DNA from 3 places in the Alicyclobacillus tolerans genome. Region 3 is predicted to be linked to each of the others. Evidence: riboswitches for the same ligand, from Rfam matches in the RefSeq annotation. Region 3 holds a riboswitch; each other region holds the start of a gene.
The links. Region 3 has a riboswitch for fluoride ahead of ACOJUR_RS03870 (cation:proton antiporter). Riboswitches for the same ligand answer to the same signal wherever they lie in the genome.
Positions count from the first base shown of each region.

Region 1: it holds a riboswitch for fluoride, as region 3 does, so the genes downstream of both, ACOJUR_RS00570 (fluoride efflux transporter FluC) here and ACOJUR_RS03870 (cation:proton antiporter) in region 3, are expected to answer to the same signal.
Region 2: it holds a riboswitch for fluoride, as region 3 does, so the genes downstream of both, ACOJUR_RS00510 (hypothetical protein) here and ACOJUR_RS03870 (cation:proton antiporter) in region 3, are expected to answer to the same signal.

Region 1 is NZ_JBMGNK010000002.1:104,845-115,735, forward strand. It holds gene ACOJUR_RS00560 (glycosyltransferase family 2 protein) at 1-554, opposite strand, end outside; gene ACOJUR_RS00565 (fluoride efflux transporter FluC) at 618-983, opposite strand; gene ACOJUR_RS00570 (fluoride efflux transporter FluC) at 980-1,375, opposite strand; fluoride riboswitch at 1,478-1,541, opposite strand; gene ACOJUR_RS00575 (CPBP family intramembrane glutamic endopeptidase) at 1,754-2,668, opposite strand; gene ACOJUR_RS00580 (MFS transporter) at 2,974-4,194, opposite strand; gene ACOJUR_RS00585 (hypothetical protein) at 4,191-4,397, opposite strand; gene ACOJUR_RS00590 (IS110 family RNA-guided transposase) at 5,048-6,334, opposite strand; gene ACOJUR_RS00595 (VOC family protein) at 6,534-6,884, opposite strand; gene ACOJUR_RS00600 (IS110 family transposase) at 7,493-7,873, opposite strand; gene ACOJUR_RS00605 (phosphotransferase family protein) at 8,062-8,997, opposite strand; gene ACOJUR_RS00610 (GNAT family N-acetyltransferase) at 9,297-9,875, opposite strand; gene ACOJUR_RS00615 (DUF2785 domain-containing protein) at 10,041-10,886, opposite strand.
Region 2 is NZ_JBMGNK010000002.1:86,365-97,255, forward strand. It holds gene ACOJUR_RS00485 (acyl-CoA dehydrogenase) at 1-983, opposite strand, end outside; gene ACOJUR_RS00490 (enoyl-CoA hydratase/isomerase family protein) at 1,061-1,840, opposite strand; gene ACOJUR_RS00495 (3-hydroxybutyryl-CoA dehydrogenase) at 1,891-2,748, opposite strand; gene ACOJUR_RS00500 (acetyl-CoA C-acetyltransferase) at 2,824-4,008, opposite strand; gene ACOJUR_RS00505 (heterodisulfide reductase-related iron-sulfur binding cluster) at 4,312-6,291, opposite strand; fluoride riboswitch at 6,516-6,582, shown strand; gene ACOJUR_RS00510 (hypothetical protein) at 6,632-7,285, shown strand; gene ACOJUR_RS00515 (MntP/YtaF family protein) at 7,296-7,895, opposite strand; gene ACOJUR_RS00520 (hypothetical protein) at 8,000-9,604, opposite strand; gene ACOJUR_RS00525 (hypothetical protein) at 9,601-9,987, opposite strand; gene pelF (GT4 family glycosyltransferase PelF) at 10,130-10,891, opposite strand, start outside.
Region 3 is NZ_JBMGNK010000002.1:748,644-759,534, reverse strand. It holds gene ACOJUR_RS03880 (amylo-alpha-1,6-glucosidase) at 1-2,124, opposite strand, end outside; gene ACOJUR_RS03875 (LacI family DNA-binding transcriptional regulator) at 2,230-3,234, opposite strand; gene ACOJUR_RS03870 (cation:proton antiporter) at 3,468-4,811, opposite strand; fluoride riboswitch at 4,994-5,055, opposite strand; gene ACOJUR_RS03865 (SpoVR family protein) at 5,149-6,591, opposite strand; gene yhbH (sporulation protein YhbH) at 6,588-7,739, opposite strand; gene ACOJUR_RS03855 (PrkA family serine protein kinase) at 7,770-9,668, opposite strand; gene ACOJUR_RS03850 (alpha/beta hydrolase) at 9,805-10,521, opposite strand; gene pdhA (pyruvate dehydrogenase (acetyl-transferring) E1 component subunit alpha) at 10,770-10,891, shown strand, end outside.

The DNA of each region.
Region 1 (10,891 bases), 640 kb from region 3:
CAAGCATCGATTAAAAAATCGGCATCTGGATAATCCGCTGGAAACTGTGCGGATTGACTGTAATAAGAAAAAGCGGCCCGATTCAGCGCCCGTAAACCAGAAGTTGGATCAGACACATATTGTTTGCCAATCCAGAAGATGATTTTTCGAAAAAACCGAATGACAAAACCTTTGGCTAGACCAGGCTGAAAACTGGCATCCCCTTTGTAACGAGAGCCAATCACGATATCGGCGTCCCCTTCAGAGAGAGCGGCCAGAAGCGTCGTAACATCTTGCGGACTATGTTGTCCATCTGCGTCTATCTGCACCACGCAATCATACGAGTGGCGAGCAGCGTATCGATATCCCGTCTGCAAAGCTGCGCCGTACCCTAAATTACATGAATGAGAAAGCACCTCTACTCCCATCAAGGCAGCGCGCTCAGCGGTATCATCTATGGAACCATCATTGATGACTACAATGGAATGAAACGGCTGTTCCTTTTTTAATGAAATCAGCACTTTTTCAATATTGCTTCCTTCATTGAAGGCTGGAACGATCATCAATGCCCTCATCGCAGTTTCTCCTCTTCACCTGCAAATTCATTTCCCTTCATTGTACAACGATTGGAGGGGTTGTCACAGCCACCAATGAGTCAGCCAGGCTAGCAACCATCCACAACTGAGCGAACTGCTCAAATAAACGAGAGCAAGCATTCGCTTCCTCCTCATCAATCGGACAACTTCCACAGATAATGTTGAAAAAGTAGTAAAGCCCCCACAAAATCCCTCACCGAGCAATATCCAAAGAGCAATCCAATGATGAAGGACACTAAATTCTTGAAAAAAAATCCCCAGCAAAAATGTTCCTGTACTATTCAACAGCCATGTATTCCAGGGAAAAACATCTGTTCCAAGACTGATGGTTCGCTTACCTACCCAATAACGCGCCAAAGCTCCTAAGGCCGATCCGATACTGACCAGCAATAACATCATGGCATTCATACCGACAACTCCTTCACGGCATGCAACTTGCGCACACTGAGGTTTACCATCCATTCACCGAAAAAGGCTGTGAGAGGTCCTGCTATCAAACTTCCTAGCGCGTAAAAGACAGCCCATCCCAAATGGTGAATGGCTAATTGTTGAACACCTAAACAATAGGAAGAAAATGTCGTATATGTACCTATACATCCCGTACTCAAGCCGAGAATGAGCCACTCCGGCAACGATTTCTGGGCGACATAAGCCTGAAAAGCTCCTAGAAGCAAGGAGCCAGACAAGTTAATGAACAATATTCCGAGCGGAAACCCTTCTGGCGTTGGAATCCAGACACTGAGACAAAACCGCAATACCCCTCCAATAATCGCACCTGTTACAATCGCTCCTAATTTCATGACATGTCCCCCTCTCTTCATAAACCTCAATCCTAAAAACCTTCCCTAGAAAATCTGCGTGGAAGTTGGATAAAAACAAACAGGCTCCTGCAAAAGCATTTAGCTTTTGCAGGAGCCATCATCCTCTTGTAGAGGCTTTCTGGTGAGCTCCATCACCGATATCACTCAATGGTTAATCCAGTCTATGCAAATAAGGAGTAGATATGTCAGTCATTTTTGCTGAATATCCTTGCTTAGACTTTATTTAGTCTACGAAGTCACGCCACTATTTGTCAAGACAATAATCCTATGTATCAGATTGTATCAACAATTCCAGAAAACTCTTGTTTTATAAGGGGTCTCGATTTGCTGTGCCCACTAGTTCAGCCTAATACCAGATCACATAATAAAGGGAAAACCCCATAACAGGTAAGTATGGTAAAGGGCAACCGGTAACACTCTGCGAGTCCTATAATACAGAACTCCGAATACCCAGCCCGTCGGTTGAAAAGGAAATATGCAGAACAGGATATATTGCCACCAAGCGATAGAGCTAAAATGAATTCCATAAATCCATAATGGAATGTGACTTGCATCAAAAAAGATACTCGCAAACCAAAGACTGAGAAAAGGAGATTGTAAAAAAGAAAGCATTAGTGGGACCAAATAACCTCTATATAAAGTTTCTTCTTGCCATCCATTAATAAAGAACTGAAAAACAAAAACAAGAATACTGGCCAAGGAAAGAGGGGGAAACAAATTTGTGTTGGGAAGACCAAATATTTGATTTCTTAGGAAAGCAATCGCCGTCGTCAAGCCAAGAAATACGATAACAATGATGCCATCTTTCCATGTCATGGAGACCAGTGTCTTTCGATTACTTTTCAGCCGCCAAAAGCACATGAAAAAAATAAACAAGGATATGGGCAGTACGAACAAGGCATTACCCAACTTTAAAACGACCTCAGGATTGGAGAGACCCAACTTATGGCCAAGTAGCGCGATGGCTCTCATTATGAAGTGTAAATGTGTCCATACTAACAACAGTATTCCAGCATTAATGAGTAAAATAGCAACTGCAAAGCCTATCTCTCGTATTTTGTGTGGAAAGACTGGCAGTGGACGAGACCGTTGCCCACGAGTCATCAGAATAACCATCAAGCAAAGAAAGAGACCCACCGCATAATTCCAGATAATTGATTTATCCACATTCACATTTCCCAGGAACACACCAAGAAATCGAATGTTCACCCATATTGCGATCATACAATAAAGAATGACAGCTATAGATCGAATCCAAACTTTTCTATTCACGTGCACTTTCAAACTTATCACCATCCATTCTCTGTGACGTCACCCATGCTTCTGCGTCCTCATCTTTAGTTCAGAGAAAATGGGACATTGAAATCTATCATTTCGTTCACAAAACATTTTTCCAATGACGTATTGGACGCCTCGAGCATCAGGATTTAGTATTTGAAAAGGTCCAAAGGCATCCGAACCGCTGGTTAACAACCACGAATAGTGAATTAAGTTTTTCTCAAATGGTCTGATAAAAAGTCTTTTGAGCAATGACCATAAATTCCGTTGTATCTGGAACATTCAACAGAACACTCATTTTAATCCTCTCCAAGTTTAACCTCCTCGTTGCGCCGCAGTTGAAAGAGCCAGAAGAATGACATTGCCACCGCAATTAACGCAAACAAAGCAAACAAAAGAAATGTCCAAACAAGGCCCACAATATTCATGCCCCATGCGGCCAATGCGAGACCGATGACGGCCCCCGTGCCACTGACGGTCACAATCACCGAGAGAACCCTCGCAACCAGCCTGTGCGGAATAATCATCTGCAACAAACTAATTTCAAAGGTGTTAATCGTACTCTGCGCCGCTCCAAGGAGAGCAAATAAGACGAGTTCGATAAACCGGGATCGGACATCCCCTGCAGCCGCGATGATGCCAGCGAAGACAAGTTCTACGGTCAAAACCAGATTCAAAGCGACTTTGGGTCGACGAATAGTCACTCGTGCATAGGCCATAACCAAGCTGACTACTACTACTCCGAGCGACATACAGGCCAACAGCATAGAATAAAACGACGATTGGGCATGAAAGTGCATTCGCACGAGCACTGGTAGTTGCGACAAAATCGGTGCAAGCGCTAAATTAATACCAAACCCCGAAATCAAAATTACCGTAACTCGGGAATCCGATTTTATAAAATCTAAGGCCTTTCTGAAATTCCGCCAAGAAATGCTTTCTGGATTCACAGCAACTTGGGGATACGATTCGGCGGGAATGAGTCCGACGGCAATGGCGCTTATACATATCAAAGTGGAAACTATCAGCAAGAGGCGGTTTGAAGGCTGGCCCAGCAGAAAAAGACTCATGGCAATAAGTATCACTACTTCCACGATCCCCGTACCAGATGCTATTAACGCATTGAACCGCAACAAATCTCGCGATATGACACCATGCTTGGCCATGACTTGGTAGGCGAGATGGATGTAAGATCCGAGGATGGCCTCAAAAAACGTCACAAGGAGGATAAGCCAAAATGTCCGAATAGAGAACACCCACGCGATAGGAATCACAAGAGCCACAAGCGCACGAACAATATTCGTGCCCATGATGTAAACGCGACGAAACTTGTTGTCCATAACATGGCCGACAACCATGGCTCCGAATGTCTTAGGCACAAGATATACACCTAAGGACAGTCCAAGAGCCCAAGGACTATGAGTTATGAGATAAACCAGCCAGGTAATTGAAAGGGAATACAGAATCCCTGCGGCAGATTCGGCATAGGTAGCGATTAGAAGGTTGCGCACTAAAGTCATGCGCTCACCCCAGATGTGCTGGGAACGCCGCAAACAGGGCAGTCAGGCACATCAACCATCGACTGATTGATTTCAAACCCTTCCACTTGTTGAATTACAGAATGGTCCGGAACCGTATTCACTTTAAGGATTTTATTTTCAAACAAGCGATATATCCCTCGATCAAGACCATCCATGTTTAATGCTATTTCCCAAACAGCCAAGGATTGCATACCTCCCCCGGAAAGGAAAGAGATGATAAGCTTGATTATAGACCCTGTCCAGAAAAATTACTGTCCTTCGTTTTAGATGAAATTTACGTACATTTCTGCGTGATCGACGAACGTATGCACATCTTCGACAACAGGCGTACCGAGACGTTGTCGTTCTGGGATATAGCCTTGAAGACCTCCATGACAGCTTTGTAAGCCGCCACATTAAGAGCGGGGCGACAAGCCGCTCCGATTCCCTCCCACTATAAATTAATGTTTTCTTCTATTTACTCTCTCATTCTCACGATTACGCACCTTGACAATTTGAGAGGGATTGCCAGAATGCTAGATGTGCCAATTTTCAAACGGATACTCCGTGGCAGGAACAGAGATTGGCGTTAATTTACCAATACATGGAACATAATGATGTTCGCACCTTTGGATGTCCACACGTTCCCTTGCGGTTTACCCTCCCATGTCACACTGGGTCTATGCCCTCACATTCCTTCGTTCTACCTCTCAAGGGGTGGATGCCGTTTCTTGCTCCTTTGCTGGGTCGTTGCCCTTATGGAATAGTTACTACGGCTTATCCGTGCTTTCGTTTGTCTTGGTCTTTCATCGTGTCTCACAAGCGAGTAAGTTGAAGTACGAGTTTGAATCAGTTAAGCAGCCATCTGTAGTTGGGACTTCCGAAGCGGTCCCAGTAAATCTTCAGAGTTGTACGGTACTTGCTTTGTCCCCAATGTGTGCAGGACACGAATGAGCTTTCCACACAGCGCAATGAGCGACTGTTTCTTCTTCAAGGGATTGCATGTTCGTGTCGTATAGTAATGGTGCAAAGCCTTGAACTCTGGATTCGTAGCTACCATCGGTAATATCGCTCGGAATAGAAGTGCCCTCAGCCGTGAGCGTCCACGTTTAGAGATGCCAGTTTTCCCTTTTCTCTTGCCAGAGCTGTTTTCTTTCAAATTGAGTCCAGCAAGCCGAATGATCTGCTGCCCATGGTCATATCCCTGAAGGTCACCGACTTCAGCCAGGAAGCCAGCAAGTGTCGTTACACCCATCCCTGGTACACTCAGCATCTCGTCAGTGCCTGGAATCTGGTTGAGCAGTTGCTCCACCTGAGCCATGATTTCGTCACGTTGCCGAGTGAACATGTCGTATTGCTCCAGTAGAGCCGTCAGTTCCAACCGAGCAGCCTTGAGTCCCTCTTTCAGACCAATGGACTTTTCAGCGGCTGTTACGAGCCATTTTGCTCGCTTTATACCGACAGCCCGTTTCACACCGCCACTTTTCCACTGGTTCACAATCTCACTGGCGCCTAGTAAGACGAGGTCCTGTGGAAACGGAGACTCACGCAGTGTAATGAGAGATGCCTTGCCTTCCCAATCCTTGAACACCTGGGTGTATTCCGGAAAGAACCGGTCGAGCCAGTTCTGTATCCGCCGCTGCACCTGACCTAGATTCACCATAACCTTTTCCCTCAGGTTCATGAGGATTCGTAAATCCGCATAGACACCTGTTGGGAGTTTGGGCTCGGTGTACTTGCCGTCCTTCACGAGATTCGCAATGACCTTAGCATCCTTGTAGTCGTTCTTCGTCGGCGAGTTATCCTCCAACTCTTTGCTCTTGTTGACGTGATGCGGATTCACGAGCACGAATCGAACGTTCAAGTCTTGAATGAAGGCACCTAACGGGAACCAGTAGTGTCCGGTCGGCTCAACGCCAAAGACGACATCCGTCTTGCCGTGCAGCCGTTGCAACTCCGTCATCCACGTTACGAGTTTCGTCAGACCCTCATCGTCATTGCTAAAAACGCACTCTCTACCGAGCTCAATTCCACGAAAATCAATGGCTCTCGCTACATGCGTTTGCTTCGCAATGTCCGCTCCCACAATGATGGTAGCGTCGGTAATTTGTTGGATTCGTTGATTTTGCTTCTGTTGCATCTTATACTTCACGTTGAGCGTCCTCCTCAATTAGGGAATGAATGTCCTGCATTCGGAACCCAGCATACAGGAGGCGCTCTTTTTGTTTCAAACCCGAAATTAATTCATTACAGGAATGGCTCCTTGCAGACCGTTGATGACGTCAGCCATAGACCAAATCACCGCCAAACACCACGAATGAGGAAGAGTTCATTGATATTTAGTAGTGGCGTTCAATGAGACTCACCAAATTCCCCGCGGGATCCCGAAACGACCGGATGCTGACATATGGACCGTCAGTCTGATGAGTTATTTCAACCCCCGCCTTTTCTAAAGCAGCTATAGCCTTTGGCATATTTTTTACGTCTATCCCAATGGCCAGCGAGGAGCCAGCAACCACTTCGGATTGCGCAGCAGCAATGCTGATAGCAATACTTTCTCCATCAAGTTCCTTGTAATCCTTGGTACTCACCATGGAGTTGAGTTCGAACCCGAGGACTCGATGATAAAATTCCGCCAATGATTCGACGTCATTTGTAAGCAATATGATTGAACTGATTTCACCTATCATTTTCAGACACCTCCAATGGGAGAATTACTATGAATGAACATACCTGTTGGTTAAATCAGGTGACAGAGACAAGAACCCCAAATTCCTACCTGAAATCACGTTTTAGCGTTTTATACTGCGATAGTCAGATTAAGATAGGAAAGTTTACGTAAGATTCCGTAAATGATTCCAGTAATCAGTGGTGCCGAATACCGAAAGCTCAATGTCGACATTCTTACGAAACTTTTTGAAAGGAGCCCCTGCGCTTTAACACTGGAGAGAGTGTCCAGTACTCTGACCCTGTTGAAAAAAACCAACTAATTTTACATATTCTATATTAAATTCAAAATTCCTCTAAATATATATTCAAAATAATTTTTTGGAACAGTATCATTTTAGTGTAGTCAGAAAATTCTTAAATCTAGAATAATGGTAGCCAAAAGAGAATCGTCCTGGTCTCTCTTCCATCCCCTTCTCGATAGGGCCGACCAATTCTAGAACAGATCTGACCTCTGTATATTCTGGAAATCACTTGTCAAGCCTGTTTTGTATGCTCCGTTTGGCTTTCCTAGGTTCACTCCCTAAAATTCATGAGAATCCGTAAATCCGTATAAAAACAAGTTGGGATTTTAGGCTCGATGTTTTTTGTCGTCTTTCACAAGAGGCAAGTTATCCTCTAACTTTTTTCTCTTGTTGATGTGGTGAGGATTCACCAGCACAACCTGAATCCCTTCTCGGCGTAGGAATTGAGCCAAGTTCATCCAATAGTGCCCCGTCGGCTCGACGCCGAACACGACGTTGTCACAGCTATGGTCAATTATGAGCGATTGAATCCATGTGAGAAGCCTTCCAAATCCCTGCCTGGTGTTCTCGAACGTCAGCGGCTTCCCGATCTCCACGCCCCGTACATCAGCAGCGCGAGCCACGTGAACCTTTTTGGCAATGTCTGCACCGACAACCAAGGTTGAATCTGAAATCCTGCGAATCTTGCTATTCTGGGTTATACTCATGGTGTAGATCTACATCCTGATGAGTGGTGTGTTTGGACAACATCAACACTATCAGGAGTTTTTTATTGCCTCAAACCCGATTTTGATTGATTACAGGAATGCTGCCCAAATGCGCAAGATTCCGAAAGTGTACGCCACCGTATAATCATACAACAGGTGAACTCAGGGAACTTGAATTTTTGCCCCCTTTAGTTCAAAAGGGACAGTGTATGGAATGCTTGTGAGACGAACCATCTTAGCCTATCACGCATTTGTTTTTCTCTCATCTCGTCCAAGCCCCAGTCTGAGAGCTTTGCGATGGGTCTTAAAGCAGCGCAGAGATCCCAATAAGGAAGGTTTGTGAAATCAATACTTGGCATTCTGAATTGATACTGCCGTGTAAATTCATGCATGGCATCAGTTCCAAATGCCCATAAAACTTCAAGTCGTCCGTTAGCGAGGTCAGCAAGCGGATCGCCAAAAGCAGCATCTTCCCAATCGATTACAGCAACCAGTTCGCCCTCTCTCCATAATGTATTCCCTATCCAAAAGTCTCCATGCAATACAACTTCTTGGTTTTTCTGGAGACTCGTCCAACACAATTCCAAAGTATCCCTAATTCGCCCTTCTTCCATGGTTTCATCAAGGATTACGGGTCTCCCAGCAAGAAGTTTTCCTAACACATCTATTTGTTTACGTAGGAATGATTCATGTTGTTTTAGGTACTGGACTTTGTGAATTTTCGAAAGACACTCTGCTAACTTAGACATCATAGTGGGTACATCGGGTGGTATGTAGTCGATTCCATTCTGCCCCTCCATAAATTCAATAACTACGTATGGCTTGGCAAAGATCTCGCTCGATTCGTCGAAAAAATACGATTTCGGAGTAGGTAATCCCGCAGACCTGAGTAATTGCAAAAGTTTGAATTCGTTGGACGCAACTTGTGGGTTTTGGTTGACATCCATGTCTCCATACTGGCGCACGACTACCCTTTTTGTTTTACCATTAGAACATAGGATCTCTAGTGCGCTTACTTGCGCTGAGATACCACCTTTCAACATCCACATATGGAGCAATCTGGACCCAGGATCTAACCTGGTAACAACTTGCTCAAATTTGTCATAGTCTGTGAGTTCATCCATCGGTTGTCTCCCTTTGTTCCGTACCGCACTTACACAGGGAATCATTCTGTCGCAAACCGGCCCGAAACTGCAGGACCTCGTTCGACAGGCACTTGAATAATCATACACACCGGCTTCTCGATGACTATGGCGGTTTCGCCCCGAATGCGTAAGACCTACAATGCTTGCGCTTTGTGTGATAATACACCAGCCGAGAGATAGGGACTCTCGTAGTTTCACGCCCTTGTGCGGAATAATGAGGGCATGCCCTATATGGCAAAGGTCCCATCTTTGAGACGTTTAACTCCGGAGGTGTCACTTCATTCGTCCAAGAAACCTTCCAGTTTTTCTTTGACCCCTAACCACTCTTCGTCGATCATGCTATAGTAAACGGAATGCCTACGGTACCCATCGCTTAAAATCCGATGATTACGAATTACTCCTTCCTTTACGCCACCCAGCCTTTCAATAGCCTTTTGTGAACGAAGATTACGAGAATCTGTTTTTAGCTGAACACGGATTGTGCCAAGTGTTTCAAAGCAGTGTTTGAACAACAGATATTTACATTCTGTATTCACTTTTGTTCTCCAAACGCTTGGAGACAGCCACGTCCAGCCTATTTCGAGGCTTCTATTCGTGGCGGATATATCCAGAAAGCGAGTACTTCCAACAAGCTTGCTGGCGTCCTTATCAAAAATTACGAACGGAAACTGAGTCCCTTGTTCTCGTTCTTTTAATGCGTCGTTTACAAGTCGTTCCATATCTCTGAACGTTTGCACCACCATTGGCATATACGTCCATATATCGAGACTACCACCCGCCGCAAACAGTTCTTCGGTGTGCTTAGTTTCCATAGGAAAAATTTTAACTCTTTGTCCCAATAACTCGATCGGTCTGATCTCCCATTTATTAACTCCTTAGGGTCTTTTGCTTATAATATAATAAATGGTATTCGACGCTTCTGCCCTTGAGTTCACTAACTGCTGTTCACACAAAATGGGTATTTATGCATGATAGTCGACCCAATTCGATTAGCCCAAAAACCTTCTCTCCTACTCTATGAATTAGAGCACGTTCGCTTGGACGTACCAACTGAGCGCGCGCAACCGTTCATCGACTTTTTCAATCAATCCACTATCGACTTGTTTCCACTTCAAAAGAAAATATAGGCTGCGAAGAAAGTGTTCTAAATTCGTGAGTCGGATGGTGTCGTCCGGTTCAGGTCCTTCTGGCTTTATAAACCGCCCCATCCAATCCTCCAATGCGTTGGCGGTGACCCATCCCTTTTCGATGATTCGACTTGCTGTAAACGCCAGTCTGTCGTCTTCTTGGAAATAGATAGGATTTGCGACTGTTGCCAAATCTGCCACACGGTGGAGCACGTCCAACCGCTCGCTCTCGGTGGCAAATGGGTGCTGAGCGCAACTGTCTAGTGCATCCGCGGTATGTGCAATGGTATGAGCCCAACCTTTACCGTCGATGTAGCCGCGACGGTCGCGTTCCTCTCGCGCATAGGACAACACACTGCGAATGGTATCGTGCACGAAGTCCTCACTCAATTGCTGATGTTCTATGTCAGGATTAAGAATTAGCGGGACAACAAGAATGGAGAAGGCTCGTATAAAGACTGAATCGGTTCCGGATTCACCAATTCGATAGAACAGGTGTTGGTCATCCAGTGCCACCTTTAATAGCGTCTGACGGTCCAGGACGCTTAAGACATGATATTCCGTCAGCAAACGTGCCAACAGAGAGTAGGACAGTCTATCTCGTAAGCGAGCGTCAGTTGAACGAAAATTTTCGACCAATGCCAGACAGAACGCCAACGGGTCCGAGCCAGTAGGAAGTCGGCAGTCACTATCTATTATTTGTAATAATAATTCCGCATTGTTTGATTGATTCTGCGTCATTAGGT
Region 2 (10,891 bases), 660 kb from region 3:
ATGGCGGCGTCTGAAGCGAATACTTTTGCCATGGAGGCCTCTTTCGCACATGGCAAATTGCGCATTTTACGATTGGCCGCATTGTAAATCAGCCAATGCGATGCCTCAATTTTGGTCGCCATATCTGCCAACATAAACTGTACGGCTTGAAAGTCAAAAAGCGACTGGTTAAACTGCTTGCGACCGCGGACGTACTGATTCGCTGCATCAAACGCTGCCCGTGCTATGCCCTGAGCTTGGGCGGCAATCCCAATTCGACCTGTATCGAGCAAGCGCATGGCAATACTAAAGCCTGCGCCTTCTTCTCCCAGACGATTGGCGACAGGTACACGAGCATCCTCAAATAGCAATTCTACAGTAGAAGAGCCATGTAACCCCATTTTCCGCTCTTTGCGGCCTATGCGAAAACCCGGAGTATCTTTCTCTACCAAAAATGCTGTGATACCACGACTTCCTTTTTCTGGCCTGGTCACCGCAAAAACACAGTAGACATCCGCCTCGCCGCCATTGGTAATAAACATTTTGCTGCCATTCAGCACATACGAATCCCCATCACGCACGGCACGTGTACGAATGGAAGATGCGTCCGATCCGGCTCCAGGTTCCGTCAGGGCAAAGGCGCCAATCCATTCCCCCTGTGCCAATTTGGGAATATACTTTTGTTTTTGTTCTTCTGTGCCAAAGTATAGAATCGGAAATGTACCCACTGAAGTATGAACAGCGAGTATGACGCCAATAGCTGCACACGCGTAAGAAATCTCTTCAATAGCCAAAATATAAGAGACAAAATCAGCGCCTACCCCACCCCATTCTTCTGGAATAGGCAGACCCATCATTCCGAGATTGCCCATCTGTCGTATGATTTCTCTTGGAAATTCGTCTTTTTCGTCAATCTCGGCCGCTTTGGGCAGAATGACCTCTCGGGCAAAATCGCGCACCATTTTACGAATTTCTTGTTGTTCAGATGTGAATTCGAAATTCATGACCCATCGACACCTTTATCCAGGTTTCTTCGTATCTTCCCGAATTTCATGATTTATTTTAAAGATGCATAACCAATTTATTCTCCACGAAATTCCGGTTTACGGCGTTCGAGAAAAGCCTGCATACCCTCTTTGCGATCATTTGTTGAGAAAGCAAGAGCAAAAAAGGCTGCTTCCTGAGCAGTACCTCGTTCGAGATCGGTCTCTGCCCCTTCATAAACCGCTCTCTTGATAAAATGGAGAGCTTTAGCAGGCAACTTGGCAAACTTGTTGGCAAGCTTAATGCCCTCTTCCATCAATTCTTCTTCTTTGACCACAGCCGTAACGAGTCCATAAGCCAATGCCGTTTGAGCATCAATTGGCTCACCGGTCAAAAGCATATGCAAGGCTCGTCCCTGACCTATGATTCGTGGTAACCGTTGACTTCCACCAAATCCAGGCAATACACCAATACTCACTTCCGGCTGCCCCAATTTAGCACCTTCTGCCGCAATACGAATATCGCAAGCCAGGGCCACCTCCAGTCCACCACCTAAAGCGTAACCTTGAATGAGCGCAATGGTAGGTTGAGGAAGTGCCTCAAGTTTGGCAAACACCTTTTGACCAAGACGTGAAAATTCAGCAGCTTGGAGGCTATCTATATCAACCATCTCGGCAATATCTGCGCCAGCCGCAAAAGCTCTGCCTTCTCCACAAAGAATGACGGAACGCACATCTTTTTGTTTCTCCAGTTGAGTTAAATGAGCGTCCAATTGACGGATAACTTCTTGATTGAGAGCATTCAACTGCTTCGGACGCTGCAAGATTAATTTTGCTGTCGTACCTTCAACCACAAGCTTTACATACTCTTCAGACATTCACATTTCCCTCACTTGTCAATTGTATATTTTCACTGCTTACAAAAGCTTTAATCGTTATACACGTAAAAACCACGACCTGATTTTTTCCCAAGCCACCCTGCTTTCACATACTTGCGCAACAAGGGACAAGGGCGATATTTGGAATCACGAAAACCTTCATAGAGCACTTCCATAATCGCCAAACACGTGTCAAGTCCTATAAAATCAGCTAAGGTAAGCGGTCCCATCGGATGATTCATGCCAAGTTTCATCACTTCGTCTATCGCTTCCGGTGTAGCCACTCCTTCATAGACACAGTAAATCGCTTCGTTAATCATAGGCAATAGAACACGGTTGGAGACAAAACCCGGGAAATCGTTGACCTCCACTGCCGTTTTACCCATTTTCTCTGCCAATTCATGCACAGCTGTATAAACCGCATCACTCGTGGCTAAACCGCGAATAACTTCCACCAATTTCATCACAGGTACTGGATTCATAAAATGCATACCAATGACTTGTTCAGGACGACGAGTGACAGCAGCAATCTCTGTTATTGGCAAAGAGGATGTATTGGAAGCTAAGATAGCGTCACCCTTCATCAACTCATCCAATTTGCGAAATATCCCCAATTTGATATCCATATTTTCTGTGGCTGCTTCAATCGCTATATCTGCGTCAGAACCTGCATCAAGCTGGCAACTCGTCTCAATCCGTCCCAACACAGCAGCCATTTCTTCCTGTCCCATGCGCCCTTTATCTACTGCGCGTTGCAAATTCTTACGTATGACAGCCAAACCACGTTGGATAAATTCGTCTTGAATATCATTCAAAACAACTTGAAGTCCCGCCTCTGCAGCTACCTGTGCAATACCACTCCCCATTTGACCTGCACCTATAACCATCACTTTACGTATCTCTGCCATTAGTCGATAACACTCCCCATTGTCTCAAATGATGAACGTGAACTTTCTTACATCTTCTTTGTAACTCAGGCAAGCTTAATTTCGCGGCACTTCCACCAATACTGCATCCCCCTGTGCCGCCCCACTGCAAATTGCCGCTATGCCGAGACCACCGCCACGACGACGCAGTTCATAGATTAAAGTCATCAATATACGCGCTCCACTTGCTCCAATAGGATGTCCAAAAGCGATGGCTCCGCCATTCACATTGACTTTTTCAGTATCCCAAGCCAGTTTGTTGCCCGTAGCTAAAGCAACCGCAGCAAACGCTTCGTTGACCTCAAATAAATCAATGTCTTTTAGGCGATAACCCGTTTTATCCAAAAGTCGAGATATCGCGAGCGCTGGAGTCAGGGCAATATATTTTGCTTCAAGTGCTGCTTCTGCATATCCATGGATGAACGCCAGAGGTTTTTGACCTAGTAACGCGGCTCGTTCTTCAGACATGAGCACAAGCGCTCCCGCTCCATCGTTCACTCCCGGTGCGTTTCCTGCCGTGATCGAACCATTTTCCTGAAACACCGGGGGTAAAGCTGCCAGTTTTTCAAGCGACGTATCACTTCGCGGACATTCGTCAGCCTCCACCAGCAAGTCTCCTTTGCGTGTGGGCACTGATACGGGAACTATCTCATCCCGCAACCTTCCTTCTCTTGCTGCGGCTATTGCTTTCTCGTGGCTCAACAAGGCAAACCGATCTTGTTCTTCACGTGTAATACCCAGCTCTGCCGCCACATCACTGCCATGAACCGCCATATGAACTTGATGAAATGCGCATGTTAATCCATCATGAACCATCAAATCGACAAGAGGTACATCGCCCATTTTATTGCCGCCTCGCGCCGCAGGTAACGCGTAGGGAGCATTGGACATACTCTCCATTCCTCCCGCCACAGCTACCTCAATATCACCCGCGCGAATCAGCGCGTCTGCTAACGTGACTGCTCGCAAACCGGACGCACAAACTTTATTAATGGTTAAGCTTGGCACTTCCCACGGCAATCCAGCCAGTCTCGCAGCCTGTCGAGCAGGAATTTGTCCAGCACCGCCCTGTAGTACCATTCCCATAATAACCGAATCCACCTGACCGGCCGGTAGATTCGCTCTTTCAAGTGCGGAGCGAATGGCTATACCACCTAACTCAACCGCTTTCATATTGGACAAAGCACCTTGAAATTTGCCAAACGGTGTGCGTGCCGCGCTGACAATCACCGATTTTCTCATCTCGTCCGCCTCCTGTTAGACTGATGATGGTTTTCAGCAAGCAAAATTCCCGCTCTTTTCACTTTCTGTCATTATGATAGCCGAGATAGCGACAAGAACCAAAGGGAAAGCCTGGTCATTTTCAAATGGACACAACATGATTTGCAAACTTCTGCAGACAATCGGGAAGCTGCCCAAGAATCGTTGGACAGCTCCGATAGTTGCTTATTCATTTCAAAATTCCCATGAAAATATACTCCATGCGTAACAGAGAAGCTGAGAGTTTTGGATAAACCCACTTTTATGCCCCTCATCCCTTATTCCTCAAGCAATGGACTGTGCGAGCAGTTCGATGACATCAAACGTTTCCAATCTTTCCTCTGCTCCATTCGCTTTTGTACCATCAATCAGCATGGTCATGCAATATGGACAGGCTGTGCCAACCACTTCAGCCCCAGTATCCAGAGCCTGTTTAGCCCGCATTACATTGATACGGGAAGCACCGCCCTCTTCTTTAAACATACCACCGCCGCCAGCGCCACAGCACATGCTCTTGTTCCGACTACGCTCCATTTCTACAAGCTCCAGCCCCGGAATAGCTTCCAGGATAAAACGAGGCGCATCATAGATGTCATTATATCGGCCCAAATAGCAGGAATCATGGTAGGTAATTCTCTTTTCGATCCGGTGGGTTGGCTTCAGTTTTCCTTCTTGAATCAATTTTGCCGCAAATTGCGTACTATGATAGACTTCCGCCTCAAACCCAAAATCAGGGTATTCGTTTTTGAAAGTATTAAACGCATGCGGATCGGTCGTAATAATTTTTTTCACGCCGTATGTTTGGAAAATTTCAATGTTGCGCTGCACAAACTCCTGATATAAAAACTCGTTGCCTAAACGGCGTGCAGAATCGCCATCACTTTCTTCTTCTGTACCGAGAATCGCAAAATCAACGCCTGCCGCCAGAAGAATACGCGCAAACGCTTGGGCAATTTTCTGATTGCGCTGATCATAAGAAGCGGCTGTACCGACAAAAAACAGATACTCGGCCTTCCCTTCCACTTCCTCCATGGTTTTGACAGGCAAGTCTCCAACCCAAGCCGCACGTTCACGTTTACTAATACCCCATTCATTGGACTGTCTCTCTAAATTACTAAAAACCTTGGTAACTTCCGGCGATGTTTTTCCTTCTGTCAACACCAAATACCTACGCAGATCGATAATGTCTTGAACATGTTCGTTCGCTACCGGACAGGCTTCTTCACAAGCACGGCAAGTTGTGCAAGCCCAAACTTCCTCGTCAGTAAATACTCCTTCAAAAACCGGATGTGTACTGAGAGTTTCTGCTCCAGCCGCTTTTTGTTGCAATAACTGAGGACCTTCAGCAACAATAGCCTCTTTCATCTTCAAAATCAGATGCTTAGGAGAGAGCGGTTTTCCTGACAAGGTTGCTGGACAATTGATGTGACAACGCCCACACTCCGTACAGGCATAGCCGTCTAATAACTGTTTCCAGGTAAATTGCTGTATTTGTCCTACACCAAATTCCTCAATAGACTCGTCTTCCAAATCGAGCTTGCGAAGCTTGCCAGCAGGCTCGTACTTCTTGAAGTACCAGTTAAAGAGTGCGCCAATCATATGCATATGTTTCGAACGAGGAATAAAATAGAGAAATGTGGAGATTGCAAGAATATGCAGCCAAAAACAAATTTCGCTAATTGCCAGCAACCCACTCTTTGAAAGAGGCGCCAACCAACGCGCGATCAGCGAAACACCCGGCGAATACCATCCACCGTAACTTCCCGCCAAGGCCATATCCGCACCTGTGGCAATAAAGTAAGTGACAACAATTGTCCCAATCAAAAAGAGAATAAAGCCGCCTTCGAAAGTCTGCTCCACGCGCATAGGACGCAACACATAGCGGCGAATAGCCGCCACAATGATGGCCACCAGCACAAACCAAGAGAACATCTCCTCAATAAACAGATAGACAGGAGAAGTTGCCCAAGGCAGATGAAAACGAAGGATGTGATAAACAATAAAATCGAGATCGCCAAATACTAGAAATAGAAAGCCCCAAAAGATAAAAAAATGTCCTAACCCGGACGGTTCGGCTAAAACCTTCCGTTGTCCCAACACATTGACTACGAAGCTTTTCAATCTTTGCCCCGGTTTGTCAAAACGTGTGGGGTCAGGCGCTGCCAATTTCAAATACAAGTAACGTTGTCTGACAGCTGTGCCAAACAGGTAAAGCGCTGTCCCAAAAACGAGGACAAACACAATTCCCTGAATGATATACCACATAGGCGCCCCTCCTCCGTGCGTTCATGACTAGTATAAACGTGCGCGGTCACATTTTGTATAGCAGCCGGCACGAACATCGCTAGCACATATTATACCTACCGACTGGTTGGTATGTATAGCGCATTCTCAGATTTTTTGCCGATCCGGTTACAAAAAGAATTTCGTCTTAACAGAAAGTCCAAGGTTTGTCATGTTCTGCTCCATTCATTCATAAGAATTGGACAATTGAATCCGGTGATGGAGCTCACCGTGAACTGCCGGAATGAACTGGCTAATGGCCCCTACTGTTCTCGTTTCATTCACAGACAGTAGGGGTACTTTTTTGGTTTTGAGGTGAAACATGTCTTCCACATTGCAGCTGTTTTTGGTCTCGCTCATCACAAGTATAGACAACGCCTTATTGGCTGGAATTCTATTACCTACCGGATTTATGCCGCAAGAACGGCGCAACGCTCTGATTCAAACTGGAATTTTACTTAGTTTATGGCAAATTGCAATGGTCAGCAGTATGGATTATTTGCTACAGGCGGTTGTATTCCGCTTTTTGGCGATTCTCTTGTTGAGTTGGATGAGCATCCAGACCTTGAGCCGCATTTCTGCCCGCCGACCATGGTATAGCATTCCTACAACGCTAAAAATCTTCAGTTTTACGGCAATCGGAAATCTGGATAATATCTTATGGCTTGGCATGATGACAAAAGGAAATCGTATAGGATTGCTTTTTACAACCGCTATCACATTACCTATCTTTTTTCTGGTTGCCTATTTCCTTTCTCAACAGGCGGAAAAACAGCAGTGGATACTCCCTCTGGGTGCTGGCATGATGGCCTGGGCAGCTGCAGCGCTATGCATGGAAACACCCGTTATCCATGCATGGATTTTGTCACTTGATGATGCCCCGCAAACAACCTTGCAAAGCCTGATGACGGCAGCCATTTTATCCATTGGATTGGGATTGCGTTTCTTTTTTCAAAAACGACAGAACGCCCCATAACCTGGATGGTTCAAAATAGATGGTAGATGCCTAATCCCAAATAGAGCGAGGAAACGGCAATGGAAATCGCTATTCTCATCCACCTGTTGAAAAATATTGTGGAATGTTCAGAATGAGTTGCTGATGGTTTTCTGCTCGATTGGAATATCCTAGAGCCCGAGACTAAAAATAACGCTAATAAAAAGCCTGCTATCACAGCCCAACTGATAAACTCATGCAAAAATCCAAGACTGAGCCCAATGGATAGATTTTCGAGTGAAAAGGCAAGTGCCAGCATCATTTTTTCATGAATCAGAACGGATACCTTTTCATCATGGATGTCTTGTATGAAATCGCGATCAATCTCTATTAAAATCCACAAACCCATGCTTATGAGTATGACTGAACCCAGCCAAGTAAAATGGAAAAAATTTTCTTCTGTAATGATTTTTTCAGCCGTCGATCCTCCCAAAAGGCAAAACCATAGCGAAATCACGGCTAACTTGTTTCGCCATCCCAACCATCTAGATTTTTGAGGATGACCTGCCACAAAATCCTCTTGCTCCAGCGTGGTTAAACCAGCACCCAAAAAACCTACAGAGGCACTCACACCTACCATTCCGAGCAACATGTGCAGACACCTTCCTATGTCTCCACAGCGTATGTTCAAGACATACTGAGTCGAAATAGACAAGGGTCCACGGCACTTGCCTGAAATTGTTGGGAGGGCAGGATTTAGGAAAGTAAATAGAGATGATAATCAACGTTCGTCAGGATACGAAAAACATTTATCGTCGTTAAAGTGGAAAATAACAGCGCCCCTGCCATCAATCCAAAGACCGCGTCAGGATAACCAAACCAGCGACTGAGCAGAAAACCGATTAGCGCGTCTAAAGCAATGGACCATAGCAAGGGACGAATCACACCGTCAGGCCGAGATAGAGAAAACATTAAAATTGCATTCATTAAAGCGATTGACAGCAAGGTATAGCCAATCAGCGCAAGGAGAAATACTTTTATGGTATAGCCTGTAAAGATGGGCTCATGCAATGAATGCACAATATATTCAGCCAACACAAAGCGAAAGACTACATAATCTGTACACGCGCTTATCAGCGAAACTCCGAGCATGAGCAACAGACTGCGCAAATATTTGCGCCTGATGATGTTGCTCAATTCTTCAGCCATCGAAAGAGTGTATTGTTGTTGACTTTCAATTGCCTCGACAATTAAACGATAGACACTTACTTCCATCAATCCCATCGGAACAACAAGCATAATGAGCGCAAAGTCAAGAGCTACTTCGTAATCTCCCCGAAACCAAATTGCCAGCGGAAGCAGCGATTGCCCCGTTGCTGTCCAAGCCATTAATCTATCCATAAATAGCAATAAATAATATAAAAATCCATAGAGAAAATAAGGTGCTACAGAATAGACTGTCACCGTCGTCTTCGGTAGAGAAGGATTAATCCCCCGCTCCCCGCGAGCAACTGCACGACGAAAAAAATAGGTGACAAGTAGAGCCCCTATTATCGAAATAGCTACAATGGCCAATAACTGGGAAATTAATATATTTAGACGAAAATAATGAAACCCAATATAGACAAACCCTATCCCTAATATCAACAGGCCGGAAAAAACCAGTTCTTGTTGAAGTAGATACAGGGAGGTTACAGCCATCCAAATAGCGTTTAAAGCCATGTAAAAGGAAATTGTAATGACAAACATGTGCCACGGAAGTATGGGAAACAGTACATTGAACAGGGCTAAAGCAAAACTGACTGCTAACGAAAAAAGCAGGCTAGTTCGAACAATACGCAGCGATATGATGCCTGCCATTCGATAGTAACCCTGAAGAAGATAGAAAAAGCCCCGACGAGAAATTGTCTGCATAAAGCCGCCTGCTGTCAAGAAACTCAGTACCGTGCCTATTGCAATAGCGGTTGCCGTCTTGACAGACGCTTGTTCATAAGACCACAGAGAAAAGCGAAAAAATAGCATGGATGCAATGCCAATCAACATAGGCAAGGCAAAAAAAGTTCCTCGTATAAAACGCTTGATAACGCTTATCCAGCGTTTCACATAAGACGTCTGCTGGCGATAGCTGTTAGCTGCAGTGGCAATATTGCGATGCGTCATGGGCCAGAGAATACGGGCAAGCTGAAAAACATCATGTAAGCCCAGTTCTTGCTCAACCCTTTTATCTGTCCATCCAAAAGACTCTAATATGGCTGCAATTTCCCATTCATTTTCTGGTTGAATGTGCCGTTCCAGTACTTCCAACAGCAATTTTTCATATAAATCGAATGAAGGATTGATCTTATCTGGAGGAAAGCTCATGTCTTATCCAGCTCATCAATAACCATATTTAAAATCAATTCCACCAGTTTCCCTTCCCGATCCGCTTCTTCGACTATCTCTTTGGTAATCGTTTCACCTCGAGCAATGATACGTTTCCCAAAACGTGTAAACAGATCACTCCCCGCCTTTTTACCGACGATATAACGCATTTTCAGATTTTCATGCTGTTCTACTACTTCACTCGGCAGAAACGTAGTTTTGGGCATGGAAGCAGGCAGGGAAAACTTTTCTTCTTGTGTTTTTTCGACGGTGTTTGCCGAAGCAGAAGATACTGTCGTGGAAGTTTGAAGGCTAGAGTCAAATGCCTCTTTGACTGGCTGCAACGTAACCCTCATTTCCTGAATCTGTTGTTCCTTCGGCATCTCCATTGAAAAGGGATATGCAAATGTGATATGCGGCCTGCCTTCACTCTCTTCTGTCCAAAATTTGAGATAGGATTCAATTTCTGACCATAAACTCTCCATAATATTCTCTCGCTTTCACAGTACGATTCCAGCTGTCTTTTTAACCTGCGAAATCCATGATGTATTGAATCATCTCAAATTTACGCAAATACTCTTTCGCTTTCTCCTCTTGCCCAACGGAAGAATATAATTCAACTAAATCCAACAAAAATATAGGTGCCGCTAATTGATTCGGATCTTCTTTCAGCGCTTGCTCCAACAGTTTGATAGCTTGCGGATACATTTTCAAATCGCGCAGTGCATAAGCACGTTCTGCCGCCTGAAGCTGGCGCCGGCGATGAAGTCGCTCCTCTATTCGCTGAGACTCCATCAACGCTCGTTGTGCTTGAACTGTATCACCCAGGCTCATATATAAAAGTGAGATTTCTGTCCAAAGTATGGAAATGATCGACGGATGGCGAGTCAGTTGAATGGCCTTCTCAAAATGCTCAATGGCCAATTGTATATGTCCAATATCTTTTAACGCATAACCACGTTCTGCCAACAGTTGTTCAGTTCTAATCCTACCCTCATTATATTGATTTTCAGGTTCAATGAATGGTTCAATTGACGGAACATTTTCTCTCCATTCCGCAGTCTGAGTTTCCGCAACTTGGCGTACTAGAGCCAGCTTGATATAGGATTTCAAATATTGTTCTAGATTTTTTTCCAGTGTAAACATGCTCATGGCTCGCTGCCTTGCCTCACTCGCCATCTCGCTAGCCAATTGAGGCTGCTCCAGCAAACGAATGATACCTTCCGCCAGTCCCTGCACATCTCCGGGTGTAACCAATATACCGTGATCGCCCAAAGCCTCAGAGAT
Region 3 (10,891 bases):
AACATCATATTGGGTCGATTTGTTCAGAGACTTGAGATACAGAGACAAATGTCCATGACCAAGCGGAATTCTCTCTATCTTCAACTCCTTTATGGAATCGGGTAGCAGCGGATCGAGCGCAATCTGTTGTCGACTAGCGTTTGGACGAAGGCCAATGATTTGTTCCAAGACAAATACCGGTGTTGCAGCGGCCCAAGCTTGAGGAGAACACGAAACCGGATAAGGTACTGGTTTGGCTGATTCGGAGATTCCAAAACCAGCAAACAATTCCGGTAGCCTGTGTAAGTCAAATGCATCTTGAGCTCGCAACAGATTTTCCATGACGGCTACAGCCTCATCTCTGCAGCTATAGTTGCGCAACCCCTGCAATACTAAACAGGTATCATGCGGCCAAACCGAACCATTGTGATAACTCAACGGATTATAACGTTTCTCTTTAGAAGAAAGTGTTCGAATGCCAAAACCCGTCAGCATATCTTCGGCTGTTATTCGCGCAGCCACTCGATCAGCTTCCACTTTGGAGAGGAGCAAGCTTTGCAAAACCTGACCCATGTTGGAAGAAATCACCGCACACGGCTGCTTCATGCCATCAAGTGCCAAGGCTATACTCCCATCCGATAGAATAAATCGCTCGCGAAAACTCTTTTGTAATTCTGATGCTTTGTTCTGTAAACGAGTTGCTAACTCTTTTTCACCACGAGACATGAAAATTTGCGCCCAATCTAAGTAAGCCCGATACAAGTAAGCCTGTACTTCACACAGCGCCACTGGTCCTTCCACCAAACGACCGTCAGCGTACATAATGGAATCTCCAGAGTCTTTCCATCCTTGATTCGCAATTCCATCTTCTGCTTCTCGACAATATTCCAGAAATCCGTCCCCATCGCGATCGCCATACATTTCAATCCAGTCCAAAGCTCGATGTACATGGGGCAACAAGATTTCTAAAAGTTCTTCATCACCCGTCCAGCGCAAGTAATCAGCTGCCAGATTTAGAAAAAGAGGTGTGGCATCAACACTCCCGTAGTAAGGAGCAAAAGGTAGAATCCCCAGTCGACTGAGTTCCCCATCGCGTACTTCATGAACAATTTTACCCGGCTGTTCGTCTTTCTCTGGTCTTTCCTGAGTGCCTTGAAAATGAGCCATTGTCTGCAAAGTTCCTCGTGCTAATTCAGGATTAGCCAATAACATCATCCGTGCAGCAATTAAACTATCCCTCCCAAACGGCACCGCGTACCAAGGCACACCAGCTGTAAGCAACGTCCCGTATCCCAAATTGCTTTGAAGCATCCGCAAATCTTTCAATCCTTGCTCATACCATGCTGCAAAACGCAAATCCCCAGTAACCTGAGGAAGTTGATTGAACCATTGAGCATACGACTCGCGAATCCATCGATATTGATCCAAATCGTTTTCGGTTTGCTTTTCAGCTATGCAAGATTCACTTATGACTACTGAGTCTGTAACGGTTGGGACGATCTCAATTTTCACTTTGAGGAACAACTCGACCTGTTCTTGATGCAAAAGTCGTATCTTACATTGATAACGGCGTGCAGTCGTTCCATTCTCTTCAGGCAAAACATTCACTTGCACGCTATGATTTGGATGTGCATCCAAAGTGACATGAGTACGGGTAATACGTCCATCTCTAGCAGAGTATTGATAGCTGCAAGCAGTCTTTTCTGTCACAACCTGTACTTCTCTTTGAAATGGTGTATCTTTAAAACCGCGCACTTCGAACATATCGACAAAATCCGCATCGACCACATAACCCACATTGATTTCCAGCGGATCGAGAGCATAATTCTTTATTTTCACATGTTCATAGAGTCCAGTCGCATCTACCCACTGATGCCGTTCTATCCATAAAGATTCTCTGGGAATCGACGAAATATCTGAAGGCGGTGTATTGGTATACCAGTAAAATATTTCATAACCATTTTCTGATAATTTATCCAGCATGATGTGTACTTCAGGGTCCAACCACCAATCCAAACGTGACAGAAACCTCGTGTCTCGCGAATAAAGTCCGTGGTGACCTTGACCCTGCGAGTTTCGTATAGTTGTACCTTCTTGACAGCATACCAGAAAAACATCGTTCTCTTTTAAAACAACATCATTCAAAGCAAAAGCTCCTTTCCTGTGCAGAAATGGACAGGTTGTTTGCAAACATAAACCAAATCGTTTTCGGAACCATAGACCGCACGAACTCTATCTCAGGAAATTGGCTTACGAACTTTCCCTGATGACCAGTGACGGTGGTAACAGCCGACCACCGGGTTCTTCTTGACGAAGCAACATTCCCATCAACATATCAGCGGCTGCAACGCCCATCTCGTAACGCTTTTGAGCGACAGTGCTGAGCATGGGAGTCACCCATTCGCCTAAATCAATATTGTCATAACCTAAAACTGCTATATCGCCCGGCACCTTTTTACCCATCCGCTGAATGCAGCGCATTCCGCCAATAGCCATCAAATCACTAGCGTAAAAAATGGCAGTCATTTCAGGATGATTTTGCAGCAATTGACGAGTTGCTGTTTCACCTCCATCAACCAAGAAATTCGAGTGAATGATCCAGTCTTCTTTTACTTCTAGGCCGGCTTCCTGCATGGCCGTTTGATAACCACGCAAACGATCAACACTGACAGCAGCTTGAGCATGCCCGTTAACAAATCCAATTGAACGATGCCCTTGGGATATGAGATAACGAACACCTTGCCTGGCACCGTTGACATTGTCTGTCATGACGTATCCGCAATAACGGCTGAGAATGGGCAAGTCAATCCCTACAGAAGGCAGTTTAGCTTCTGCAACTTCCTGCATGTATGGATCATCAAGCCGCATCCCCATAACAATGACTCCCTCCAAACGACGTTCAGTACAGAAATCGATATAACTTATCAGGCGCTGACGTGCAGTTGTGGTACTGACTAATGTAATATCGTAGCCTAGATAGGCTAGTCTGTCGTGCACCCCGGCTATGACATCAAAGAGAAAATGATGTCCACCAGGATTGACGTTGAAATCTGAAATCATCAAGCCAACACTTTGTGTCTGCTGCAGCACGAGACTGCGAGCAACCCGACTCGGTCGATAGTTTAGACTTTCAGCGACTTGCAATATTTTTTTCTTTGTTTCCTCACTAACATCCTGATAGCCGTTAAATGCGCGCGAGACTGTGGTGATGGATACACCTGCCTGCCGCGCCACATCTCTAATGGTCACTGTCATTAAATGAACACACCCAAATGAAAAATGAATAGCAATGAAAGCGTTATCCACACTATACCCAAAACGTTTTGGTTTGGCAATATAAAAATGATATAATTATCAGTAAAATTTGTGGTCACATTCATTTTCCTGAATAAAAAATAGAGGCCGATGCTACTCAGCCTCTCTACATCGATTCAGAGCTAGAAATTGTTTTTGATTTGTGGCTGAACCAGGTCAGTGTACAGATTGGTTTACTCTAGACTGGGCTCCCATTGAAAATCTATTTCTTCTTGCGCTTTTTGAATCACTAGGTTTTCATCACCAGGCATAAGTCGTTTGCCGCTTTTGAGAATATAACGAAGCCAAGAACCCGCCATCCAGGATGTTAAGAGTGCCAGCATAACCAGTATGGCGAAAAAATCTTGATTAATAATACCTAATGAGTAAGCCACAGTTGAAAGCACAATACCCGGCCCCCCACGAGCATTCATCGCCGCGGCAAAATTGAAACTGGTTAACTTATCTATACGAATGATCCGACAGGTAAAATAGACAACCAGTCCTTGCACCAGTGTGGCAAAGATCAGATAGAGGATGAAGAACCCAAAACTGAAGTTTTTCGCCAAATCCAACTGCATCCCAACGATGGCAAAAAACAATGGAATAAAGAAACCATAGGAAATCCCCAGAACCCCTTCTTCTAACTTTTTAAAAAGGTTTTCAGGAAGACTGAATTTAGTGGCAATACCCGCTAATAGAGCCCCATACATCACATCTACTTGTAGATATCCGGCAATAGCAGACAGCGCAAAAAGAATGACAAGAAAGTACCCTAAAAAGGAAGCCCGAAATAGCAAATTAGCCCTTTTTGAAGTCAATTTGCGCAGTGCCCAAGGTAAAACCCCAATGCAGACCACCAGAAAAGCCAATGTTATAACCAGGCTTTTGGAGACCATCCAAACATTGATTGCACCTGTTGAACTGACATGTCCCCCCGTTACCATACCGGAAGCGATTGCCAAAGCCACCCAGAGAATAAGGTCGTGTATACCAGCAATGGCAACAATGATTTTAGCGAAACGGGAGTGCATTATACCGAGATCGCTAAAAATTTTGGAGATGACTGGTATGGAAGTTACAGCTATAGAAATGGCGACGATGATTTTTAAAGCGATAACATTGTGATCGGGTCCTTCAAACTGAGACGGATTGAACACGAATGTCGACAACCAGCCAACCAGAAAGGGTATGATGGTCGATCCGACAATAATGGCTAATCCAGTCTTAATATCTGACTTCGCAAATCGAGACTGAAATTTCAATCCTGCGGTGAATAACAGCAAGATGGTTCCTAATTGATAAATAAACCCAAAAAGATCGCTTTCCGAATGAAAGCCGAGATAGAGCCAATGAAAACTAGCGGGAAACAAGGTACCAAAGCAGGTTGGCCCCAGTAATAAACCACCTGCGACCTCTCCAATCACTCTTGGAATGGCGAGTCGTTCAGCTACGTAACCAAGAAGATTTGCGGCTGCCAACAGGAGTACCATAGCGAACAAAAAACGCGTCAAATCTGCTCCAGCCAAACTAAACACTTGTTTTTCCTCCTTCATACGATTTGGATGCCTATTCATCAGGCAGCTTGACATACCATATGCAGGAATGGAAAAACAGTCCAAGACGTTTGCCTGTCCTGAACGCAGTTAGACTTTGGGTTACAGCAATTTACGCATATGTACTTATGCTTGCAAAATATAAAAACCCCTACAAATTTCATAAATTTGTAGGAGCTATTATCCTATAGAGGCGGTTAAGGTGGGCTCCATCACCTGTTCAGTTCATTTTGTATTACATTATATAGTGAATGCAGAAAACAGAAACGGCAAATGCCATCATTTTCGTCTCTATTCCAATCTCAAGAATGCAACTACACTAAACAAATTTTCGTTGTGTGCGCTTGCCATCACAGCTAAAAATCACTTCCCGCCCTTCCACTACAGTAGCCAAATGGCAGGTTCTTCCCCACAATTGATACAAATAGGGAAGTGTTTTTTCTAACTGTTTTAAATCGAGTTCCACACCCTCATACGCATGGCGCAAGAACAATTCTCCATTTCTCTGATAATCTCCGTCTTCTACAAGAATGACGGGAATTCCCCCATTCAGACGCGAAGCACATAGCGCGTTGCGAACTTGCTCGTAATCTGTTTCTACAACCCGGTACTCATTGCCTACTTTTTGATAAAGATAGAGATCGAGTTGCTCCATCAATTCCTTCGTCAGATAATTGCGCAGAAAGGAAATGTCATTTTCCATCTCGCGCACTTCAAACATTTTCTCCCGACCAGCCGAACCGAGTCCTTCACTTGCTGTTGAAGAAGGTGTTTGACGCTTACTCCATCTTTTTTCAATATCCTCCCAAATTGCCAACCCCACGTAATAAGGATTAATGGTTGTACGGGAAGGAAGAACTACTCCGGCATGCATCTTGGCAAATTCAATCGAATCTTCCGGCAACAAATCCATCTCACGCATAATTCGCAAATGCCAGTATGTTGCCCAACCTTCGTTCATAATCTTGGTCTCCATTTGCGGCCAAAAGTAAAGCATTTCGTCTCTTAAAATAGAGAGCACGTCCCGTTGCCATAGTTTGAGTACAGGACTGTGTTCTATTAGGAAGAGCATGATATCTTTCTGCGGAAGAGGAAAACGTGTACTCTGTTCCTCGACAAAGGTACTTTCTATTTGTAGCTCGTCGCCAATTGTCCACAAATCATCATAGTCCGATCTTTTTTTAGACGGTCTATCTTCAGAGTACAGCCCGCGTCTTTCTCTATCCTTTTGTTCACGCCACTCCCTACGATATCGACGTCCAGAAACCGAAGCGTCCACATGCTCTTGAAGAGCTAGACCAGCATCCAGCAAAGATTCCACCGTACCGCGTCCATACTGAAGTTCATATTGGCGAATGCGTTCAGCAGAAATCGACATACGTTCCACCATATCACGAGGTGTATGAGTAAACATGGCATTATTTTTAAAAAAATCACAATGCGCTAACACGTGAGCACAGACAGTTTGATTTTGTAGCAATGTATTTCCTTCCAGCAAAAACGCATAGCAAGGATTAGAATTGATAACCAACTCATAAATGCGACTCAAGCCAAAGTCATATTCCAAACGCAATCGATGAAATATTTTGCCAAAGCTCCAATGCGAAAACCTAGTTGGCATGCCATAGGCGCCGAACGTGTAGATAATATCTGCAGGACAAATTTCATAACGCATTGGATAAAAATCCAGCCCGCATGTACGGGCTAATTGGGTCATAGACTCGATGCTTTTTTCTAATTTTTCAATTTCCTGAACGTTCAAGCAGTATTCCCCTCCTCCGGAGCGGCCGAAAAGAATGCACGCAGTGCACGATAGACGTCCGATTTCTCACGAATGACAAACTTTCGAAAGAGTGGATTCTGCATTTTACTGTATGCCGACATGAGTGTCGAAGAGCGAGCATAAGCGTTTACTTCAGCATAAGCAAACATCTGCGAGAGTTTACAGATTTCTTCCACTCGTTTGATACATTTCTCATTGTCAGATGTGAGATTATCACCGTCCGAAAAATGGACAGGATAAATATTATAAGAACCGGCAGGATAGTCCTGTTGAATGATACGTAGCGCCAAATCATATGCGGAGGAACAAATGGTTCCACCGCTTTCACCCTTGGTAAAGAAATGTTCCTCTGATACTTCCTTTGCTTCCGTATGATGAGCAATATAACGGATATGCACATTCTCATACTTCGTACGCAAAAACCGAACCATCCAAAAGAAGAATGTCCGCGCAGCATATTTTTCAAACAATCCCATTGAACCCGAAGTATCCATCAGCGCCAAAATAACCGCATTGGAATCTGGCTCAATGGTGTCTTCCCACGTACGAAAACGCAAGTCGTCTGGACGAATCATCATTTTGTCCGATCCGTTTCGAGCACTATGCCGAATAGCCTCCAATAATGTACGGCGTTTGTCAATATTGGACATGAGGCCATTTTTCCGGACGTCTCGAAAATCCACATCCGTAACCTGAATATTTTCATTCGATTTAGGTACAAGATTCGGCAACTCCAACTCAGCGAAAAGCATTTCTTCGATATCTTCCAAAGTCACGCCAGCTTCTTCGTAGTCAACGCCTTTCCCATCCCCCGCCCCTGACTGATCCTGACCTTGGCCAGGCTGACCGTTGCCAATCACATCTCCAACCTGGGAACCACCTTTGCCAGTTCCCGGTTGTCGATTTTTCGAATAATTGTAGCGAATACGGTATTCTTCCAACGAACGAATCGGGATTTTAACAATCTGCCGACCATCGCTCATGATGATGCCTTCGTCACTGATGAGATCGGCAAGATTATTTTTGATGGCCTCCTTGACCTTTTCCTTATGACGTTCTTGATCTTGTTGCCCTTTGCGATGGAGCGACCAGTCTTCTTTCGAGAGCGTGAATGATTCATTCGACATCGTCTCCACCCCCTTGCCAGCCAAATTTGATTATCGATTCAAAAGGGAGCCTGTATAACGGAGCAACTCATTGGCACAAACCGGACAATAACCATGTTCGTCAATCAAGCGGGCCGTCACTTCATTGACCTTTTTCAATTGTTGTTCATCTGGAGTTTTACTGGAAGTTGTGATTTTAACAACGTCTTTTAAATCACTGAAAAGTTTTTTCTCAATCGCTTCCCGAAGGCGTTCATGAGAATTGTATTCAAAACGCTTGCCACGTCGGGCATATGTCGAGATGCGAATAAGTATTTCTTCTCGAAAGGCTCGCTTGGCGTTTTCCGAAATACCAATTTGTTCTTCTATAGAACGCATGAGCCTCTCGTCTGGGTCAATCTCTTCACCCGTCAGTGGATCTTTGATTTTTTGCCAGTTACAGTAGGCTTCCACGTTATCCAAATAGTTGTCGAGCAATGTCTTCGCAGATTCTTCAAAAGAATAGACAAACGCTTTTTGCACTTCAGTTTTAGCCATTTCATCGTACTCTTTGCGAGCAATAGCAATGAAATTTAAAAGTTTTTCTCGATCTTCTTTAGAGATGGAAGCGTGTTGATCGAGACCGTCTTTTATGGCACGCAACACGTCAAGAGCATTGATACACTGTGTATCCCGGCGAATCAGGGCTGTGGAAATCCGATTGATGATATATCGTGGATCAAGACCCGACATTCCTTCATCTGGATATTCTGCTTGCAACTCCTTGACATCTGAGTCTTTCATGCCTTCCACAGCCTGCCCGTTGTAGAGATAGAGTTTTTTCAGTAAATCCATACCCTGTTTTTTAGAATCCTTCAACCTTGTCAAAATGGAAAAAATCGATGCTGTTTTGAGGGTATGGGGTGCAATATGAACTTGTGAGAGATCACTGGCCTTGATTAACTTCTCATAGATTTTCACTTCATCGTCGACGCGCAGGTTATAGGGTACAGGCATGACAATCATCCGTGATTGCAGTGCTTCATTCTTGCGATTGGCAACAAAGGAACGATATTCAGCTTCATTCGTATGCGCCACAATCATTTCGTCCGCAGATATCAAAGCGAAACGGCCTGCTTTAAAATTCCCTTCCTGAGTCAGACTGAGCAAATTCCATAGAAACTTCTCATCGCATTTGAGCATCTCCTGGAACTCCATTAAGCCTCGGTTTGCTTTGTTCAATTCACCGTCAAATCGATACGCGCGCGGATCACTTTCTGATCCAAACTCTGTAATAGTGGAAAAATCGATACTCCCCGTCAGATCGGCTATATCTTGCGACTTAGGATCAGAGGGGCTGAAGGTACCAATGCCTACTCGACGTTCTTCGGAAAGCAATACACGCTCAACTGGAACGCGATCGACCTGTCCTTGATATGTTTCTTCAAGCATGAGACGGCAACTGGGACAAAGATTGCCCTCAATTCGTACGCCATACTCTTTCTCAAACTCATCACGCAGTTCTTGGGGAATGAGATGTAAAGGTTCTTCGTGCATGGGGCACCCGGAAATACCATAGAGTGCGCCTGCATCCGTACGCGAATACCTTTCAAGTCCGCGTTTGAGCATGGTCACAATAGTCGATTTACCTCCACTGACGGGTCCCATGAGAAGCAGAATTCGCTTGCGTACGTCAAGACGCTTAGCGGCTGCGTGGAAATACTCTTCAACCAGACGCTCCAGCGTTTGTGACAGACCATACATTTCACGTTCAAAAAACAGATAGACGGGACGATTGTCTGCCCCCTGTTCAATTCCGGCAGCCACTATCATGTCATAAATACGCGCATGAGCGCTTTTGGCAACAGAAGGATTGGAACGGACAATTTCTAAATAATCAGAAAACGTACCTTCCCAGCGGAGTGCTTCTTCTTCCGCCCGGTAACGACTCAATCGATCGAGAAAATTCACGCAAATCCCCCCATCTGTCTTCTTCTTGGTTACCTGACACAACCTGGAAGGGCGCGTCTACCGGAATGGTTTATCCTATTCCGGTAGAACTTGACCCAATTCGCCGAAGTATCACCAAGAAGAAAAATGGGCGGCGTCAGCGGGTAGGTTGCCACCATGTCAAAGCGTCAGGGAGCAATTTCTGCCAAAATCCCCAAATATGATTACCTGGCGCTTCCTTATAAGTAATGTCCATTCCCCGCTCTTGCAGCAAATCGCGCATTTGCCGATTGTAGGTTAAAAAATCATAGACACCATTCGGTGTCGTTGCCTCCGCCTCTTCATCACCTACCACCATATAAGCGCGATACTCAGATAGATCGGCTACCATGCGCAACGCCTCTTGTACACTCGGAAAGTAGGCGCCAGAAAAAAGCATGAAGTGGCGAAACAAGGAACGTTTATGCAGCATCATGGAGAGTGTAGCGACTGCGCCAAGCGATATACCCGCCATAGATCGTTGTGCCGGATCGACCGAATAATGTTGTTCGATTTCTGGTATGCACTCATCCAGTACAAATTCGCAATAAGCTTCGTGTCGAGTGCCGTCCATTGCGTAGTCTTGATTTCTTTGTTGCAGATTGACTGCAATTCCAGCAATCAGCACTGGTTTGAGACGACCTTCGGCAATCAGTTGTTGAGCAATCGTGGCTACACGCCCGTGTGTAAAAAACTCCAGTCCATCATGACAGTAAACAATCGGATACGCCGTATGCGTGTCATAGTTGGGGGGAAGATAGACCTTGACTGTGCGCTCCTCACCAAGAGCACGACTCTGCCATACGTGAGCTTCTATCTTGCGTGATGTATCCATGGGCAACTCTCCTTTGTTCAAACGGCTGCTGTACCTACACTGTATCAGAAAAAATAATTCACGTTATATAACAGATAAATATCGGATTTTTATGTGACTATCGCTACTTTGTAACAAGTGTATTATAATGAATTTGATTCTGTATCACTAGTGCGATGCTCTCTGACATGCAATGGCTCTCTCTTAGGCCGTATGCCTGGGCAAGCAAAGCTTCAAACTGAGGATTGAATTTCACTTTGACGAATGAGGTGAAGAATGTGAGCACAACTGTCAAGGAACGTTCTGTCCCCTACGTTCAAGTATTGGATGAGAACGGTAAAGTTGTTGACTCTAACCGACTGCCCAAACTGAGCGATGAAGAGTTGCGTGA